3 regions of the Halomonas sp. Cn5-12 genome follow, and region 3 is predicted to be linked to each of the others. Evidence: predicted binding sites of a transcription regulator. Region 3 holds the regulator's gene; each other region holds the start of a gene.
The links. The regulator sigma-54, encoded in region 3, starts transcription at its own class of promoters, with help from an activator protein. The targets are predictions, from matches to a motif close to TGGCACNNNNNTTGCTNT.
Positions count from the first base shown of each region.

Region 1: the regulator sigma-54 is predicted to act here: its motif matches at 1,982-1,999, upstream of L1249_RS14340 (HAD-IIB family hydrolase).
Region 2: the regulator sigma-54 is predicted to act here: its motif matches at 1,699-1,716, upstream of speB (agmatinase).

Region 1 covers NZ_JAKGAY010000031.1:35,269-39,824, reverse strand. Annotated here, with positions in the region: gene L1249_RS14345 (glycosyl transferase) at 1-954, opposite strand, end outside; gene L1249_RS14340 (HAD-IIB family hydrolase) at 974-1,921, opposite strand; gene L1249_RS14335 (OmpA family protein) at 2,309-3,346, opposite strand; gene L1249_RS14330 (hypothetical protein) at 3,451-4,188, shown strand; gene L1249_RS14325 (FlgO family outer membrane protein) at 4,194-4,556, shown strand, end outside.
Region 2 covers NZ_JAKGAY010000010.1:59,907-64,462, forward strand. Annotated here, with positions in the region: gene L1249_RS07935 (ABC transporter ATP-binding protein) at 1-26, opposite strand, end outside; gene L1249_RS07940 (sigma-54 interaction domain-containing protein) at 121-1,539, opposite strand; gene speB (agmatinase) at 1,793-2,743, shown strand; gene L1249_RS07950 (YjiH family protein) at 2,879-4,261, shown strand; gene L1249_RS07955 (5-guanidino-2-oxopentanoate decarboxylase) at 4,272-4,556, shown strand, end outside.
Region 3 covers NZ_JAKGAY010000001.1:246,658-251,213, reverse strand. Annotated here, with positions in the region: gene ptsN (PTS IIA-like nitrogen regulatory protein PtsN) at 62-529, opposite strand; gene hpf (ribosome hibernation-promoting factor, HPF/YfiA family) at 534-842, opposite strand; gene L1249_RS01200 (RNA polymerase factor sigma-54) at 940-2,355, opposite strand; gene lptB (LPS export ABC transporter ATP-binding protein) at 2,461-3,219, opposite strand; gene lptA (lipopolysaccharide transport periplasmic protein LptA) at 3,231-3,734, opposite strand; gene iscB (RNA-guided endonuclease IscB) at 3,805-4,556, opposite strand, start outside.

The DNA of each region.
Region 1 (4,556 bases), on a different contig from region 3:
TAGCGTGCGAAAGTCTTCACTGCTAAAGCTTACGCCTTGGGTGGCCAGCTTGCGATATAGCGCTTTCGCGATATCCAGGCTCATGCGGTTAAGGCCTGCATTGGCGTCATCTTCGCTAACGGGCTGATGCTTGTGATCGTAGGCATCGGCAATATCGACCTGACATAGCTGGCGGTGGGAGTAGTTGCGCTGCAGCTCAGAGAGTACGCCAATTTCCAGCCCCCAGTCGGCAGGAATACGGATGCCTTCCAGCACATCGCTGCGCATTGCGAACTCTCCAGAGAGCGGGTAGCGGAAGCTATCTAAGTAGTCCAAATAGGGTAGCGGCCCGCATACCGTTTTTAGTGCCCGCAGCAGCGGCGTCACCATCAACCGAGAAACGCGGCCGTTCAGTTTTCCTTCCGCGATGCGCGGGTAGTAGCCCTTACAGAAGCGGTAGTTAAAACGTGGATGCGCCACGGGGTACATGAGCCGAGCCAACAGGCTGCGGTCGTAGGTCAGGATATCGCAGTCGTGTAATCCCACCACCGACGAGCGGCCAGACGCCAGCACGTAACCTGCGCAATACCACACGTTGCGCCCTTTGCCTGGCTCTAACGCTCCCAGACCGTGGCTTTCCAGCTCGGCGTCTAACTCACGCAGGCGTGGCCCGTCGTTCCATAGAATGCGGGTGTGCTGGGGCAAGCGAGAGAAAAACTCCCGGGCGTACAAGAATTGCTCACGGTCGGCGCGGTCCAGGCCAATTACAATCTCGTTGAGGTAAGGCACCTTCACTAACTCATCCACGATGGCTGAAAGCGCCGGACCTTCCAGCTCGGAAAACAGCGACGGCAGTATCAACCCCATCGGGCGACGCTTAGCAAACTGACTCAGCTCCTGCTCCAGTGCCTCTACCGGGCGGCGAGTTAGGTTATGAAAATCGGTGATAACGCCATTTTGATGAAAGTCACTCATTCGCTGATCCCCTTTTGGGTTAGGCCGTTTCTGGTTGTTGGCTGAGTACCGCCGCTAGTCGGCGGTCGTCTCGCCCCCACCAGTGGGCTACCCCCTCGGCCCAGCCCGTTGGTCCAGTTTCCTTAGTGCGATAAAGCGCTGTGTTCGTGGGTGTGACGGTTAAGTCGTGGCAGCCTTTAATCACGACAGCCTGATCGACGGCATCGAGCATGGAAATATCATTGGGGCCATCGCCTAGCCCTAATGAGAGCGGCGCACGACCCCGTAAAGCGGTAAATCGTTTAACCAGCCAGTCAACGGCACTGCCTTTATCCGAGGCCTTACCCATTACGTGCCAAAAGCGCCCGCCTTGCGTCAGCGTCAACCCATCGCCCTCAAGCGCTAAGCGAAAGTTTGCCAGCGCGGCCTCGTCGTCTTCCCAGATAAGCGGCTCGCTGCCTTCACGCTTTCGGGCAGCCTTGGCACGGGGTTCATCTAAACCGGTAAGCGCCATGACTTGGGTAATATCCAGCTCACTCATACGGGTAAAACGAACGCCCAGGCGTTTGCGCCAGACGTTAAGCCGTGCCCGGATAAAGCCCACATCTACTCCAGTGTGTTTAACCACCACGCCATCCAGGCCACTCCCTGGGCGGTCTAGCCGTGCGTGACACCAGCCCGGTGGCAGGCCAATCACAGCGCCGTTTTCCGCCACAAATGGGGTAGCTGTCAGGCCTAGCGCTTCACGCAGGGAAATAAGCTCGGCACGGGTTTTACTAGTGACCGGTATAACGGGCACGCCCTGCTTTTTTAGGCGCGCCAGCCAAGGCGCTGCCGGTGAGAAGTCATAGCTGTGGTGGTCTAGCAAGGAACCGTCTAGGTCAGTGACCACCAAGCGCGGTTGAAGCGCTGGGTCAGCACTATCGGGCGACAGCGCTATATCAGGCAACTCAGCCTGAGTATGTGCAGTGCGAGTCTGTTCGGTCATGGCACCACCTTATTGCAATCTTAAAAGCCGTTACGCAGGCATTTCTTTCGGATAAGCAATAAAGCAGAATGTATGCCAATGAAGTTCATCTAATATAAATCAAATACTTAAAATCAAAGAAAGGGTGCTGAAGGCTTGAGCACCAAAAAAGCGCATCAGAAAAGCACCAAATAGGTGCAAAAATGGTGAACTAAGTTTTTCATTTAAGATGTCGGCCTAAAAGCCTACAAAAAATTGCACAAGCGCTTGGCAAAATCTCATAAATAGCTATACTTATATTGTACTCACTGACATTCATGTCCACCCCCTCACCTGATGTCAGTGAGCCAAGCCCTTTCAAGCCCGCCTACCCCCGGCGGGCTTTTTTTGCGCTTGCTTTGCCTGCTCTTACTCTACATGGATGACCACTTCTACTCGGCGGTTGCGGGCACGCCCTTCGGCGGTGTCGTTATCGGCTAGCGGCTGGGTAGCCGCTAGGCCCACTGCCCGCAAACGCTCAGAGGCCACACCCGCCTCCTCCAAGGCTTCTACAATGGCGATAGCACGGGCGCTTGAAAGCGCCCAGTTAGATGAAAACTCCGGCGTGTTAATGGTTTGGCTATCGGAGTGCCCCTCTACCCATACTTCACCATCGTAGCGCTGAATGGTTTCCAGCAGGCTACCCACCAACGATGAGCCGCCTTCGGTAAGCTCCGCCGTAGCAGAAGGGAACAGCAGCCTATCTTGCACCCGCAAGCTAATGCCCTCCGCCACACGAGAGACCTCTACGCCCTCTAAATTTGGCAGATACGCTGACGTTTCAACGCGCTCAGGCAGGCTTGTGTCCAGCGCTAGGGCGCTGCTGATGGCCTCATCGCTGATTTCCTGAACATTAACCGGGGGGCGATCCGTCAGCAGCACCATATAATCTGCCATGGGCGAAGTGGCCACCTCTTCTTCTACGCGCACCAAAGGAGTAGGAAGTATCGGTGTCAGGCGTTCAGACAGCGTCTTAACGAACGGTAGCTCCTCGGCCGGCGTTAGCTCTGCTGGTTCAGGGAGTGCTAATAGCGGCGGCACCCTAAAGGTGGAGACAGAACGGGTGGGTAAACCCGCCACACCCAGCGCGGCACTAATCGCCATCGGATTTAGCGTTCCAGGGGCAGATGCCAACCCCGAGCTACGTTGTGAACGAAATTCATCCAACACGTCGGGCAACGGCACTTCCAGCGGTGGCGCAATGAGGTTATCAGGCTCAACCTGGTTATCCGCAGATGACCACTCCGGGCTTGTCACCCCAGCTGCGGCGATAATAATCACAAACAGTGCCACCAACAGCGTCATAATGTCGATGTAGCTAATCATCCAGCCGCTATTGCTCTCGTCTTCGGGGTACGTAGACAACAGCGAATCATGGCGTGGGCCGCTGCGGTGGTCTTCAAGCATGGGTGTTATCACTCATTCAAGTTTCTAACCTCGTGGCCGATCTAAGCTAAGCATGGCAAACTAGTCTATCAAATAGCTGTTTAGTAGCGATAAGGAACTATCAGGTGCGCATTCTTCCCACGTCATTCCCCATTGTCCACTTTTTACGCCCCGTTGGCCTGGGAATTGCCAGCCTGATGCTGAGTGGTTGTTTTTATGCCAACACATCACAGGCACCTATCGCCACCACTTACCCTTACACGGAACAGCAGCGCATGCAGGCGGCCCATCACTGGGATGTACTCGCACGCCATGAAGCTACCCAAATCCTACAGCGCGAACGCGTGCGTTTTCGTGATTTTTACATTACCCCCGCAGAAGAAAGCAGCGCCTCTGCCTATAGTGGCGGCGAGTTTGGTCGGGGCTTTCGTACTTTGCTCACCAGCGAGCTAGTATCACGCGGCGCGACATTGATGACCGTTCCCACAGCGAATACCGCCAACATTCATGTCGATGTTGAAGTTGTGACGCATCGAGATCGTGGCTTTATACGCCCGCCCGTGGGCGCATTCACAGCCTTAACCGCTGGCATTGCTGTGGCCACCATTCCTTATAATCAGTGGAGCGAACCTGCATTAGCGCTTATCCCTGGTGCGATTGCTGCCGATATTACCAGCGGCAGCTGGACGCATACCGGCAATGAAGAAGTGATTATTACCACCCAAATTTTAGACGGCGAACGAATCATCTACTCCTCCTCCAATATCTATTACATTAATGCAGGTGACCGCCGTCACTACGCGCCGCACCGGGTTCCCCAAGCGCCCACCACGCCAACAGTTTCTATCACCGACACCTGGTAATGTTTATGTCTTTACGATCTCTGTGCGCTCCTATTCGCGTAATGATGCTGCTGCTCACTATGCTGGTGCTAACGGGCTGCTCGACGCTAGGCAGTAATGCCCAACCGGAAGAGCCTAAACCTGATCTTTCTCAGCTTGCCCATCAGGCAGCGCAGCAGATGGTGGCGAACAACCCAGACCTGACCCGCTACAGCCCCATGATTGCCGCTACCTTTGTCAGCATCGATAACCTAAGCCAATCCTCTACTTTTGGCCGTATTAGCTCGGAGATCATGGCGTCCGCTTTGGCACAGCAAGGCATGCAGGTTCGCGAAGTCAAAATGCGTGACAGCATGTTTATTGAAGAGAGCGTGGGTGAACTTATTCTC
Region 2 (4,556 bases), on a different contig from region 3:
GCCAGGCGAATGCGCGATTGGTTCATGGCTCTCATCCGTCATGCGTGGCGACGATCTATAGTGAGAGCAAGGTGTTGCGTTTGTATGACGCCTGGATGTCAGGTTGATGTCGTGAGGCGATCACGGGGTGATCTTGATGCCGTAATGCTGCAGGCGGCGCACGACGCTGGATTGGCTGATGCCCAAACGTTTGGCGATGGCATACGTGCTGGGCAGAGTGCCGCACAGTTGGCTCAAGGTCTCGCGCTCGATGCGCGCCAGGTACTCCTTCAGGCTTTCGTCCTGTTGCAGAGACGCCGCTGGGGACGTCAGCCACGCAGTGGGCAGCGGTGTGTCGGGTGGCTCAGAGGCCGAAGGTGCCGCGGGCGCTTCGATCTGGTCGCCGGGGCTTGAGAGCCAGGCTCTTTCCAGCCAGTTTTCCAGCTCCCGCACGTTGCCGGGCCAGTCGCTGCCCATCAGCGTCGACCAGGCCGGGTTACTGATGATTTTTTGGCGGCCATAGCGGTGGTTCAGCCGGGTCAGGCAGGCTTCCACCAGCACGGGAATGTCTTCGCGGCGCTCGCGTAGCGGGGGCAGCGTGATGGGGATGACGTTCAGACGATAGTAGAGGTCGAGCCTGAACAGGCCGGTTTCGACCCGTTTGGCCAAGTCCTGATTGGTCGCCACGACCAGCCGGAAATTGACGCGACGAGCCCGCGTGTCGCCCAACCGGGTCAAGCTGCCATCTTGAATCACTTTCAGCAGTTTGGTCTGCATCAGCAGTGGCAGCTCGCCAATTTCATCCAGAAAGAGCGTGCCCCCTTCGGCCTGCTCCAGCAGTCCGGCCTTGCCTTGCCGCGCGGCACCGCTGAAGGCGCCGGGCTGGTAGCCGAACATCTCCGACTCGAACAGGTTTTCCGGGATCGCTGCGCAGTTGACCTCGATGAACGGGCCATGATGGCGCTCGCTCCAGCGGTGGAGCTGCTTGGCAAAGGCTGTCTTGCCCACGCCAGACTCCCCCAGCATCAGCACGTTGGCATCCGATGATGCCACGCGCTTGAGCAACAGGGCGATTTCCCGCATCACATGGCTTCTGACCTGAAGGTGGTCCAGCGCAGCATCCAGCGCTTGCTCTTCGGCATCGGGGGCGGCCTGGCTGCGTTTCAAGTGTTCACTAAAACGTTTTTGCAGCAGAGCGTATTCGTCCTGCAGCAGCTGAAGGTCGGTCAAATCCCGTGAGCGGCTGACAATGCGCTCCAGCTTGCCGTTGGCGAACACGGGGTAGGCTTCGGCAATGACGCGGCGGCCCGTGCCGGTGATTTGCATTAGCTGAGCGGGCTGTCGAGTGCGGATGACTTCCATGGTGATGGACGGTTTCAGAACACCGGCGGCCTGGAGCTGTTGAACGCTGCTGGAAAGCAGCTCCTCCCGTGATACGCCGTATACCGCCTCGGCACCGGGGCTGATATCCATAATCTGACCGTCGCCGCTGACGATAAAGAAGTGGTCATTGGCGGTTTCCACGATGGTTTGCAGTACGCGCCTGTCGATTTCACTCATGCGTCTTCCTTATCTACCGCACCGGCTTTTGTATCGTTAGATGAACAGGATAATGCAAATATGACTCATTGATTCATTTTTGCATCATTTCATTGGCGTTGCGATTCATTTTTGCATCGATGGGGCGGTAAACCTCCCTATTTATCAGCGCAGGTGACTTGGCATGGTCTGTGCAGTACCTGTGTATGAGCTAGATAAATCGCTAAAGCGCTAGGCCCGTCAGGCTGGCCATAATAAATCCAAGGAGAAAATGATGTCGGACTTTAATCAGCCGCTGGGCGGCAACACCATGCCGCGCTTTGCGGGGCCTGCCACCATGATGCGCCTGCCCACGCAAGAGAGTGCTGAAGGGCTGGATGCGGCGTTTATCGGTATACCCATGGATATCGGTACATCGAACCGCCCGGGTACGCGCCTAGGGCCACGCCAGATTCGCGATGAGTCGCGCATGTTGCGCCCTTATAACATGGCAACAGGTGCCGCGCCGTTTGAAAGCCTACAGGTGGCGGATATCGGCGATGTGCCCATCAACACCTTTCACCTGCCGAAAAGCGTCGACATCATCACCGCCTTCTATGACGACGTGCTCAAGCACGACTGCATTCCGCTAACGCTGGGCGGCGAGCACACTCTGACGCTGCCCATTTTGCGTGCCATAGCGAAAAAACACGGCCCGGTGGGGCTAATTCATATCGATGCCCATGCGGATGTGAACGAGCACATGTTTGGCGAACCCATTGCGCACGGCACGCCGTTCCGTCGTGCCCAGGAGGAAGGGTTACTCGCCCATAACAAGGTCGTGCAAATTGGCCTGCGCGGGACCGGTTATGCCCCTGAAGATTTCGACTGGTGCCGCGAGCAGGGCTTCCGTGTGGTGCAGGCTGAGGAGTGCTGGCACCGCTCGCTGGCGCCATTGATGGCGGAAGTGCGTGAGCAGATGGGCGATATCCCGGTGTATATCAGCTTTGATATCGATGGCTTAGACCCCTCCGTTGCCCCTGGCACCGGCACTGTGGAAATGGGCGGCCTGACATCCGCCCAAGGTTTGGAAATTGTGCGGGGCACCGCTGGCTTGAACATCGTCGGTGGTGACCTAGTAGAGGTATCACCACCTTATGACCCCAGCGGTAATACGGCGCTGATGGGTGCCACGCTGCTGTATGAAATGCTCTGCGTACTGCCGGGCGTCAAGCGTAACGCCTAAACCTAGCATGCACGTGTTCGTGAAAAAGCGCTGACCTAACAAGGCGCAGATGACAAAACATAAGAAGGGGAGCCGCGCTTCCCTTCAGGACGCCGCCAGCCCACCTCCAATAATCACATCCAATAGGTGAATCGTATGTCTTATTCACAAGCGAAGTCGGAAGAACCCACTTCGTCTTCATTGATCCCCCGAGCACATCTTCTAAAGTTTTTGCTGCCATCGCTGATGGGCGTACTGCTTTTTCTGGTCCCGTTTCAAGTCGGTGATTCGATCAATATCGGCATGGGGTTAATGGCCGATGGCCTGCAGTCGCTTTTGGGCGCTGCACTGCCCGCGATTGCACTATGTGTGCTGTGTCTATCCGTCATCGTGACGCTCTATGTGAAGCTCGCACAGCCTAGCTGGGCACAGCAAGGCCACTTCAAAGACATGTTCGACGTGGGGGCTATTTGGGTAGCGCTGCGGATACTCGGTGCGATCTTCGTCATCATGACGTTTTTCCAGTTCGGCCCCGAAGTTGTCACAGCGTCTTACACGGGCGGAGTGATGCTTAATGATCTGGCACCCGTGCTACTGACGTTCTTTTTCTTTGCCGCGCTGCTACTGCCTTTTCTGGTCGAGTTCGGCTTTATGGAGTTTATTGGCACCATGGTGCGTAAGCCGTTCCGGGTCATCTTTAACCTGCCGGGGCGCAGCGCGATTGATGCCACTGCGTCATGGATGGGGTCGGGGACCGTTGGCGTGCTGATCACCGCTCAGCAATACGAGCAGGGTTACTACAACGGCCGCGAAGCATCGGTGATCGCAACTAACTTTTCGGTCGCTTCCATCGCCTTCAGCCTGCTAGTGACCAACTTTGTTGATCTTAACCACCTTTTCGTGCAGTTCTATTTCACTGTAGTGGTATCAGGTTTAATTGCTGCGGTCATCGTGTCGCGGATCCCGCCGCTGTCGCGTAAACCTGATGATTACTATGAGCCGGTCGGTTGCCAGTTGAGTGAAGAACGCACTGAAAATGTAGGCCTATTTCGTTACAGCCTGCTGCAGGCAACTCGCCGTGCAGGCAGTGCGCCTGGGCCGCGTGAATTAGCCCGTATAGCGCTGTTCAACGTTATCGACATTTTCCTAACGTTACTGCCGCTGGTCTTTGCTATCGGCACCGTCGCGCTGATTTTGGCAGAGTTTACTCCGCTGTTTACATGGCTCTCCTACCCTATGGTGCCAGTGCTGGAGCTGCTGCGTATCCCTGAAGCACAGGCCGCCGCTCCAGCAACGCTGGTGGGATTTGCCGATATGTTCCTGCCTGCGGTATTGGCGACCAACATTGAAAGCGAGCTGACGCGTTTTGTGATTGCCTGCCTCTCAATGACGCAGTTGGTGTATATGTCAGAAATTGGAGCGCTGTTGCTTAAGTCGAAAATCCCTATCAAATTTTGGGAACTAGCGGCGGTTTTCTTACTGCGTACTGCGATTACGTTACCGATCATCGCCTTTATGGCCCATACGTTTTTCTTCTAAGGGACTATCGATGAAAGATAAGCAGACAATGACCTGCGCCGATTTGCTGATCCGTCTGCTACGCGATACCTACGGCGTACGTGCTCTGTTCGGCATTCCCGGCGTGCATACGGTGGAGCTTTATCGCGGGCTGGAAGGTAGCGATGTGCAGCATATAACCCCGCGCCATGAGCAGGGCGCGGGGTTTATGGCCGACGGCTATGCCCGCGCTAGCGGGAAGCCAGGCGTGTGCCTGATTATCACCGGCCCAGGCATGACCAACATTGCCACCGCCATGGGACAAGCCCTGGCGGAC
Region 3 (4,556 bases):
TCTCTCTTGGCTTGCATGGGAGGAAATTATCGCTGCGTGCAGTGGCCACCGCCCATAAAGCCTAGGCGGCTTGTTCGCGAATCTTGGCGGTAATAAGTGCTAAGAGTTCGCGCTGACTATCGGCTTTACGTAACTGCTGACGCGTATGGGCGTCGTTCATAATAGTAGCCACTTGGCCAAGCAGTGCTAGGTGGGTGTCATCTGCCTCTTCTGGTACCAGCAGCACAAACACAAGATCCACCGGGTCGCCATCAATGGCGTCGAAGTCTACTGGCTCAGCAAGCTTTAAAAAGCCAGCAATGGGTGCGCTACAGTGAGGACTGCGAGCGTGGGGGATGGCAACCCCGTTGCCTATCCCCGTACTGCCTAGTCGCTCGCGGCCAATGAGTCGGCTAAACACCTCTTGGCTATCTAGGCTGGGTGTATTTTGGGCGATAAAGGTGCTGAAAAACTCCAGCACCCGTTTTTTGCTGCCCCCGGGAACGTCATAAAGCACGCGCTCCGGGGGGAGGATGGTTTCCAACGTCATTGAGTTAACGCACACCAGCGCCCTGGGCGCGAGCTTGTGCTTTTTCCTTATGTTTAACGAGTTGACGATCGATTTTGTCTGCTAGCGCATCAATAGCGGCATACATGTCGTTATCAAGCGCTTCGGCGTGAAGGTCTGCACCGGCAGCGTGCAGTGTGCAGGCTGCTTGCTGGCGCTCCTTCTCAACAGATAAGGTCACTTGCACCGTGGTAATGTTGTCGTAGTGGCGTTCAACGCGCTCTAGCTTTTCGTTAACGTAGTCGCGCAAGGCGTCAGTCAGTTCAACGTGATGACCAGTGATGTTTACTTGCATTGACGTGCTCCTTATCCATCGGACTGTACTTCGATTGTAACCCTTTTTACGCTATTGCAAAGCCCTTGCGTTGAGTTTGTTCATACGTACCGCTTAACTAGCGTAAACGGCGGCGCTCACTTGACGAGGGAATGCCCATTGACTCCCGATATTTTGCGACAGTACGCCGTGCAACGCTAATGCCCCCCTCTTCAAGCAGAGTCACCAAGCGGCTATCGGAGAGCGGTTTTCCTGAGGGCTCATCCTGAATCAGCTTTTTGATGCGGGCGCGAATGGCTGTGCTGGAGTGGCTGTCGCCGCCGTCTTGGCCGCTTACCTGGCTTGAGAAGAAGTACTTAAGCTCGAAAACGCCCCGTGGCGTGTGAATAAATTTCTGCGTGGTCACACGAGATATGGTGGATTCGTGCATCTCTACCGCTTCAGCAATATCCGCTAAAATCAGCGGTTTCATTGCTTCTTCGCCATGCTCCAGAAAGCCAATTTGGCGTGCAATAATTTCACGCCCAACTCGTAGCAGCGTGTCATTGCGACTCGATAAGCTTTTGATCAGCCAGCGGGCTTCTTGGAGGTGCTCTTTGAGGAACTGGTTGTCTTGGCTTTTGTCTGCGCGTTTGATCAAGCTGGCGTAGTCGGGCTGTATACGCAAGCGTGGTAGTGCTTCTGGATTGAGCTCTAAATGCCAACCTTCATTGTCGTGCCGAACGACTAGGTCGGGGGTGATGTAGCTGTCGTCGGTAACGCCATAGGTGCTCCCAGGGCGTGGGTCAAGGCTGCGAATTAAACGGATGACATCGTCAAGCTGCTCGTCATCAAGGCTTAAACGGCGCTTGAGAAGCCGCATATCGTCTTTGCCTAATGCTTCCAAAAACTGGCGAACCAGCCGTTTGGCGGGCATTAGCAGAGGGGTGTCCTCAGGTAGTGAGGCGAGTTGCAGCATCAGGCATTCACGCAGGTCTCGGGCAAAGACGCCGGTGGGCTCAAATTGCTGCAAGCGCAGCAGGGTATTTTCCACTTCCCGCTGGCTTAAGCTGTCATGGCCTTGGGCTTTTAATCCTTCCCGAATGTCATTAAGCGGCTGGGTGAGATAGCCGTTGGCATCCAGCGCATCAATCAGGCTTTCCGCGATGGCGTATTCTCGCGGGCTAAAGTCTGTCATGGCCAGTTGCCATAGCAGGTGGCCATGTAGGCTTTGTCCAGCGGCTTGGCGCTCGAAGTCGGGGCCTTCACTGCTGCCACCCAGGCTGCCTATGTCTTGATAGGTATCTGACCAGTCACTGTCGACGGAGAGTTCGTTGGGGATGCTCTCGGACCACTCAGCCTCTTGAGGCTCACTGACAGCCTGCTCGCCAAACTCATCTTCTTGCTCAAGCATGGGATTGGCATCTAGCGCTTGCTGAATTTCTTGACGAAGGTCCAGCGTCGATAGCTGAAGCAGGGCGATAGCCTGCTGCAGCTGAGGTGTCATGGTCAGCTGTGTGCCGATACGCAATTGGAGAGAAGCTTTCATGACCATCTGAGAACCACTCGTTAATCAGAAAGCTCCACCCTAGAGCGAGTTATGGCTTGGTGCAAGTGCAATAAGCATGCCACTAAAAGAAATGCTTCTGCAGGTCACTGTTTAAAGGCGGAAATCAGCGCCTAAATAGACATCTCGAACCTTCTGGTTGTTGAGGATTTCCTGGGCGTTTCCACTGGCAATGATGTGACCGTCGCCAACAATGTAGGCAATATCACAAATATCCAGCGTTTCACGAACGTTATGGTCGGTGATCAATACGCCAATGTGGCGTTTCTTTAACGCTCGAATGATAGCTTTAATTTCCCCAACGGAAATCGGGTCAACCCCGGCAAAAGGTTCATCCAGCAGGATAAAGGCCGGTTCGGTGGCCAATGAGCGGGCGATTTCAACACGGCGGCGTTCGCCCCCAGAAAGACTCATGCCTAAGTTGTCGCGTATATGAGTGATGTGAAAATCTTCAAGTAGTAACTCAAGTTGTGCTTCCCGGGCGCTTCGATCAAGCTCTTTGCGTGTCTCTAAAATGGCCATAATGTTGTCAGCCACGGAGAGCTTGCGGAAGATGGAAGCTTCCTGGGGTAGATAACCAATCCCTGCCATGGCGCGTTCATGCATAGGAGCATGAGTGAGGTCAAGGTCGTCAATGCCTACTTTGCCCGCATCCAATTTGACCAACCCCACAATCATATAAAACGAGGTGGTTTTACCTGCACCATTAGGGCCAAGTAGCCCAACCACGCTACCTTGAGTGATTTCCAGATTAATATCTTTAACCACACGGCGGCGCTTATAGCTCTTCGCTAAATGATGGGCGTAGAGCGTTTTTACTGGTGTGGGGACTGGGGATGTTGATGCTGCCACGTGGCCACTTCCTATTGTTCGGGCTGAAGGGTCATACGAATACGCTGATTTTCACTGCCGCTAACGTCAGAGCGTGCTTGTACTACTTCTTGATCGATAAAGTACTCTAAACGTCCACCTTGGAAGTGATCTCCTTGCTGGGTCAGCTCAGCTTGGTCAATCAGCTCAACCCGGCGTTCGGAAACGTGATAAATAATCCGACGCGCCCAGCCTTCTATAGGGGTTTCTTGGTCTTCAATTTGGTTACGCAAGTAAGCACGCTCGCCCGTAGCGATGGCGCGAGACAACTCGCCAGCATTGTTACGCTGAATTTCGACACGCTCTCCGCGTAGCTGCATATTGCCTTGGCGAATGTCAACGTTACCGGTGTACACGGCTGTCCCTGCTCGTTGGTCAAGGTCTAACCGGTCGGCCTCCACATGAATAGGCGCTTGGTTTTGTGCCGCTACAGGCAGTGCAATTGTGACAAGCGGCACGGCTAGGGCAAGAAGTGCAGTGCGGATTAGAGCATTCATCAGATTTTGCGCGAGAAACCCGGTGCTTTAGCGCCGGGAGGGATAGCGCGTCGCCCGCAGGGCGACTGGGTTACGCCACCGCCTGTCCCGCTCCTCCTGTTAGGTGGGTGAAGGGTGTAAAGTGATAGCCGTAGCCATCACCGCGTTGGATGAGGGTGCAGTATTTGTGCGAGATGCCTTGCACGGCCCCCTGTTCGGTCTGGATGTTAAAACTGCCGGTTTTGCGTACCGCGACACGCCCCGTATGGGTACCTGCTTTCTTGCCAGTCGGTACCATCGCACGCACCATGTCGCCGGTTTGAAAGCCGTGCACCTGCTTCTGCCGCATCAGATAGCCACGCGGAAACCCGTGTTTCGTTAAGCGGGTGCGCTGATAGCTACCACGCCCCATCGCCTTGATGGTTAATGTGGGCACCTGCCAAGCATGTAGTGCGTCGAACGCACCGACACAGGCCGCGTCTAGAGCATGGGTTTTAGGAATGCCCAGTCGCTGGCGGTTGTACTTGGTGCGACCGCCGGTGCCGACAGCCACCGGCAAGCTAGTCGCTTTGAGCGCATTAAACAGCGCCCAGCGCGTGGCATTGATCGCGCTGGCATCGCGCAGCGGTTGCTTGAGCTGGCGCTGCACACGCTCAAGCCGAGCGTTAGCGGTGTGGCCGTTGGCTTTCAGGCGCTTTTTCAGGCCTTTGTCAGTGGCGAAAAAATCCACCAGTGACAGCGCATCCTTGCTCTGGTTGCAGGGGTGGCAGCTTAGGGTCAAATTACTGACGCGGTTCGAGCCGCCCCGCGAGCGCGGTATCACATGCTCGATCTCCAGCGGCG